Regions from separate parts of the Kaistia algarum genome, predicted to be linked through region 1. Evidence: predicted binding sites of a transcription regulator. Region 1 holds the regulator's gene; the other holds the start of a gene.

Region 1 (3,184 bases):
TTCGTTAAGATACGAAATATCGAGCGAGCTGTTTTCCCCGAACCTTGTATTTGCGCAGTCGTCGTCCGGCGTAGCGGGCGGCGAGCATTAGGGATTCCGACGGCCGCTCCGACCGACAAGGATGAGCCATGACTTGGACGGACGAACGGGTTGAGTTGCTCAAGAAGCTTTGGGCCGACGGTCTCAGCGCCAGCCAGATCGCGACGGAACTCGGCGGCGTGACGCGAAACGCGGTCATCGGCAAGGTGCATCGCCTCAGCCTTTCGGGCAGGGCGAAGCCGGCCACGACGCCGATCGCCAGACCCCGCAAACAGCCGGCAGTCTCGACCGGCCGTACCAACGTATCCGGCCGGCCGCAGCCGCCGATGACACGGCCGCTCGTCGCCGGCAATACGGCGCTGAAGCCCATCGGGCAACTGGCGCCGGAGCCGCGTCGCGCCCCTCGTCCGACCGACAGCAACGATGTCGTCGTTCCGATCAGCCTGCATGCGAGCATCCTGACGCTCACCGAGCAGACCTGCAAATGGCCGAATGGCGATCCGAGCTCCGAGGATTTCCATTTCTGCGGCCAGCGCTCGAATTCGGGAATTCCATACTGCGAGTATCATTCCCGCATCGCCTACCAGCCGGTTCACGAACGCCGGCGCGAGCGCAAGATGGTCAGCGCCTGAGTGCGCTTCCCTCTCTCGTCCGCGAGAGAGGGTCCCCATAACCGCGATCCGACCTCTCCGCAGGAGAGGTCTGGACGAGGCCGATGCTCCCAATGGAGCTTGTCCTTCAGGAACGCGTGCCCGCCTGCCTTCCCCTTTCGGCGTATTACGCGGGGGAAGGCCTTCTTTTAAGCGGCGGCGACTATTCTGTCAGTTGACCCCGACGAACTGGTCGTCGAAGGCGTAGCCTGAGCCGCGGACGGTCCGGATCGGGTCCTTGACGCGGCCGCGATTGACCGCCTTGCGCAGGCGGCCGATATGGACGTCGACGGTGCGCTCGTCGACATAGACGTCCCGTCCCCAGACCCCGTCCAGCAATTGCTCGCGCGAGAAGACGCGGCCTGGGCTCTTCATCAGGAATTCGAGCAGGCGGAACTCGGTCGGCCCCAGCCGCAATTCACGGCCGGAACGGCGGACGCGGTGCGTCTCCCGGTCGAGTTCGATGTCGCCGGCCCGCAGCAGCGAGGCGATCACCTCCGGCCGCGATCGGCGCAGGATAGCGCGGACGCGCGCCATCAGCTCCGGCACGGAGAACGGCTTCACGACATAGTCGTCTGCCCCCGTGGACAGGCCGCGTATGCGCTCCTGCTCCTCACCACGCGCGGTCAGCATGATGATCGGCAGCGTGCGCGTGACGTCGCGCGCGCGCAGCCGGCGGCAGAGCTCGATGCCCGAGATTCCAGGCAGCATCCAGTCGAGCAGCAGCAGATCGGGAACGGTCTCCCGCAGCCGCGTCTCGGCATCGTCGCCGCGAGGCACCACGTCGACCGTGTAGCCTTCCGCTTCGAGATTGTATCGTAGGAGGAGGCTCAGCGCCTCCTCGTCCTCAACCACCATAACCCGTGGTGTCATTCAGCTAACCCCGACCAGACCGGAGCGAGCCGATCAAATGTTCTCATAGGTGACGTTCGTCAGGCTCGACTCGTCCTGCTTCGGACGATCCTGCGTGAGCGCTTCGCCGGTGACGACGTAGTGCACGGTCTCGGCGATGTTCGTCGTGTGATCGCCGATCCGCTCGATATTCTTGGCGCAGAACAGCAGATGCGTGCACAGCGAGATGTTGCGCGGATCCTCCATCATGTAGGTGAGGAGTTCGCGGAACAGCGACGTGTACATCGAGTCAATATCGGCATCGCGCTTCCAGACCTCGAAGGCCTGGTTGACGTCGCGCGTCGCATAGGCGTCGAGCACGTCCTTGAGCTGGGCGAGGGACAGCTCCGCCATATGCTCCACACCCGTCATGAAACGCTTCGACTGGAACTGCCCGTCGAGCGCGAGGACGCGCTTGGCAATGTTCTTGGCCAGATCGCCGATGCGCTCGAGGTCGTTGGAGATGCGCATCGCGCCGATGACCTCACGCAGGTCGACAGCAATGGGCTGGCGTCGGGCGATGATGCGGATCGCCTCTTCCTCGCATTCGCGCTGGATCTCGTCGAGGCGCCGATCCTCGGCGATGACCATGTTCGCGGTGGCCGTGTCGATCCGCGTCAGCGCGGACACGGAGAGATCCACCAGCCGTTCGGCCATGCCGCCCATTTCCGCGATGCGGCGCTGGACGTTCTTCAGCTCGTCGTCGTATCGGGTAACAATATGTTCCGACATGTCGTCCTCCTGCCGTCCGGGCTCAGCCGAAGCGTCCGGTGATGTAGTCCTGCGTGCGCTTGTCGCTCGGAGCCGTGAAGATCTTCGACGTCTCGTCGAATTCGATCAGCTCGCCGAGATACATGAAGGCGGTATAGTCCGAGACGCGGGCCGCCTGCTGCATGTTGTGGGTAACGATCGCGATGGTGTAGTCGGCGGTCAGCTCGTCGATGAGCTCCTCGATCTTGGCGGTCGAGATCGGGTCGAGCGCCGAGCAGGGCTCGTCGAACAGAACGACTTCCGGCCGTACTGCGATCGAGCGGGCGATGCAGAGGCGTTGCTGCTGGCCGCCGGAGAGCGACAGGCCGCTCGACGTCAGCTTGTCCTTGACCTCGTTCCAGAGCGCACCGCGCGTCAGCGCCGCCTCGACGCGGGCGTCCATCTCGGAGCGCGAGATATTCTCATAGAGGCGGATGCCGAAGGCGATGTTGTCATAGATCGACATCGGGAACGGCGTGGGCTTCTGGAACACCATGCCGACGCGCGCGCGCAGGAGATTGAGATCCTGGCCCGGCGCCAGGATGTTGCCGCCATCGAACAGAACCTCGCCTTCCGCATGCTGCCTCGGGTAGAGGTCGTACATGCGGTTCAGCACGCGCAGCAGCGTGGACTTGCCGCAGCCCGACGGCCCGATGAAGGCCGTGACCTTCTTCTCGTAGAGCGGCAGGTTGATCGACTTCAGCGCCAGGCTCTCGCCGTAGAAGAACTTCAGATTGCGGATCGTGATCTTCTCGGCCATGCCATGTCCGGCGACGCTCGCGGAGGCGATCTGGGTCATTTGGAGGTCCTCGGGCTAAGGAATGTGCGGGCAACGATGTTGAGCGCAAGCACTG
Region 2 (3,184 bases), 330 kb from region 1:
TCTATGCTGCGCATTGTCCCGACGATTCGCCCCTCTTCGTCGCCACTTGGTACGCCCTCGCGATTGCCGCCGTGACGGTGATGGGGGCGCTCCTCGGAGCGCGCCTGCTACGCTGGTGAGTGTGGCCGGCATTCTCGAACGCCGCTATAGAAGCGGCGGAGGAGGAGGCCGCTTTCGAGAGCCGCCTCTGCGGAGATGGGCGGGGAGGCCTCATGAGCGGGTTCATACTGGCGATCGACCAGGGCACGACGTCGACGCGGTCGATCGTCTTCGACACCGACTACCGCGTTTGCGGTCTTGGGCAGCAGGAATTCGCGCAGCATTTCCCGCGCTCCGGCTGGGTCGAGCATGATCCGGAGGATCTCTGGCGGACGACGCTGGCGACGATCCGCTTTGCGCTCGCCAACGCCAAGATCGCGGCATCCGATCTTGCCGGCATCGGCATCACGAACCAGCGCGAGACGACGATCCTCTGGGACCGGGCCACCGGCAAGGTGATCCACAATGCCATCGTCTGGCAGGACCGGCGCACGGCCGACCAATGCGACCGACTGAAGGCGGAAGGCGCGGAAGCCCTGGTCCGGCAGAAGACCGGCCTCCTGCTCGACCCCTATTTCTCCGGCTCCAAGATCGCTTGGCTGCTCGACCATGTCGAGGGCGCCCGCGCGAAGGCGGAACGCGGCGAACTCGCTTTTGGCACTGTCGACAGCTACCTGCTCTGGCGCCTGACGGGGGGCCGGGTCCACGCAACCGACGCGACGAACGCCTCGCGCACCCTCCTCTTCGATATCCACCGCGGCGAATGGGATGACGAATTGCTGCGCCTCTTCGACGTGCCGCGCTCGCTGCTGCCGGATGTGCGCGATTCGGCCGACGATTTCGGCTCGGCCGATCCCGACATCCTCGGCGCGGCGGTTCCGATCGCCGGCATCGCCGGCGACCAGCATGCTGCGACGCTCGGCCAGGCCTGCTTTTCCCCCGGCATGATGAAGGCGACTTACGGAACGGGCTGTTTCGCGCTCCTGAATACCGGCTCGGATCCCGTGCCGTCGCAGAACCGCCTGCTGACGACGATCGCCTATCGGCTCGATGGCAAGACGACCTATGCGCTGGAGGGCTCGATCTTCGTCGCCGGCTCCGCCATCCAATGGCTGCGCGACGGGCTCGGCATCATCGACCGAGCGGACCAGTCCGGGCCGATGGCGGCAGCAGCCGATCCGCATCAGGACGTCTATCTGGTTCCCGCCTTTACCGGACTGGGCGCTCCCTGGTGGGATGCCCATGCCCGCGGTGCCCTTTTCGGCATCACCCGCTCCACAGGGCCCAAGGAAATCGCGCGCGCAGCGCTTGAATCCGTGTGCTTCCAGACCCGTGACCTGCTCGACGCCATGCAGCGCGACTGGGCGTCGGGCGGCGAGACGGTGCTGCGGGTCGATGGCGGCATGGTTGCCAGCGACTGGACGATGCAGCGACTGGCCGACATCCTCGACGCGCCGGTCGACCGCCCCGTCGTCCTGGAGACGACGGCCCTTGGCGCGGCGTGGCTCGCCGGCCGACAGCAAGGCGTCTGGCCCGGGGAAGAGGGCTTCTCCGCCGGATGGCACCGCGAGCAGCGCTTTCTGCCCGGCATGACGGGCTCCGAACGCGAAGCGAAGCTCGCCGGCTGGCATGATGCCGTGAAGCGAACGCTGACGGCCTGACGCGTCCCGCGGCGGACGGCTGCGCCGCCATGAGGGCGTCATGACGGAGTCGTTAAGCTTCACTCCCTACGCTACCGGGCAGCACAGCCCGGCGAGAACGCCGATTCCGGCAATTGGGGTAAGAACCATGGATATCGACGAGGTCCGACGCCGCGCCTATGCGATGCCGCTGACCAACCCGTCCTATCCGCCGGGACCCTACCGCTTCTATGATCGCGAATTCATCGTGATCACCTACCGGACGAGCCGCGAGGCGCTCGAAGCCGTCGTCCCCGCGCCGCTTGAGATCATCGACCCGATCGTCAAATACGAGTTCATCCGAATGCCGGACTCGACCGGCTTCGGGGATTATACCGAAACCGGACAGGTCATCCCGGTCCGCTTCAACGGCCAGACGGGTGGCTATGTCCACGCCATGTACCTGGACGACGACGCGCCGATTGCCGGCGGCCGCGAACTCTGGGGCTTTCCCAAGAAGCTCGCAAAGCCGAAGCTCGTGCATGAAAGCGAAGTGATCGTCGGAACGCTGCACTATGGCAGCGTGCTCTGCGCTGTCGGGACCATGGGCTACAAGCACAGGCCAGCCGACGAGGACGCCATCCTCGCCTCCCTGAAGGCGCCGAATTTCCTGATCAAGATCATTCCGCATGTCGACGGAACACCCAGGATCTGCGAACTCGTGCGCTATTACACGCAAGACATCACGCTGAAAGGGGCCTGGACCGGACCGGCCGCGCTGGATCTGCGGCCGCATGTCAGCTGCGATGTCGCGAAGCTGCCGGTTCTCGAGGTTTTGTCAGCCGTCCATTTCAAGGCCGACCTGACGCTCGGGCTTGGCGAGGTCGTCTACGACTATCTTGCACCCGCGACCTGACCGGCGGGCTGGCCTTTATCGGCTGGAGCCGCAGGGGCAAGCGGCTTTCCCATCGCCTCTTGAAGTCGGCGCTGCCCTGCGCAATACGCCGCGCAAGGCGCGGGTTTGCGTGTCGGGATTCTGCTTTCGTAAACAGTTGAGGCCTAGGACTCCGACAGCGGTAGCAACGGATATCCGGGAGGAAGCCGTGACGGTGCAGCGAGGAATCGAGCGGCCGGAAGGAGGGGGAGGCAAGCGGCAAAGCCCGGCAACCCCCCACTCCCCGCGCAAGAACGATGCGGTTCGCGGCACCCTGCGAAAAGTTGACGCCCACAGCGCGCCCCTTCCACTGGATGATACCGCAAGGGCGCGATTCCAGCGCGCCGGCGGGTTGTCGCTCGACGTCGACGGCCGCGAATGCCTGCGGGGGCTGTCGCGGGAGGAATCCGTCGAATATGTCGAGTTGCACCGTCGCGGGCTGGACAATGACGACGCGTCGTTCTTGCGGTATATCCTTCTCGGTGATCGCCATGTCGTTGCAACCGCCAAAGGCGGCGGCTGACGAGCTTTGCGAGCCGGGGACTGATCGAAGACTGCGGCGTAGGCGCTGGACGGATTCATCCTCGCCAAG

What was found. Region 1 encodes PhoB, which activates phosphate uptake and scavenging genes when phosphate is short. Its sites were predicted from a motif close to TGTCATNNANCTGTCAT; they were not measured.
Region 2: the regulator PhoB is predicted to act here: its motif matches at 1,730-1,746, upstream of OSH05_RS10125 (acetoacetate decarboxylase).

The regions. Positions count from the first base shown of each region.
Region 1 covers NZ_JAPKNJ010000001.1:1,757,424-1,760,607, reverse strand. Annotated here, with positions in the region: gene OSH05_RS08580 (GcrA family cell cycle regulator) at 129-671, shown strand; gene phoB (phosphate regulon transcriptional regulator PhoB) at 861-1,562, opposite strand; gene phoU (phosphate signaling complex protein PhoU) at 1,596-2,312, opposite strand; gene pstB (phosphate ABC transporter ATP-binding protein PstB) at 2,335-3,129, opposite strand; gene pstA (phosphate ABC transporter permease PstA) at 3,126-3,184, opposite strand, start outside.
Region 2 covers NZ_JAPKNJ010000001.1:2,085,060-2,088,243, reverse strand. Annotated here, with positions in the region: gene OSH05_RS10135 (NrsF family protein) at 1-119, shown strand, start outside; gene glpK (glycerol kinase GlpK) at 213-1,700, shown strand; gene OSH05_RS10125 (acetoacetate decarboxylase) at 1,828-2,574, shown strand; gene OSH05_RS10120 (hypothetical protein) at 2,762-3,115, shown strand.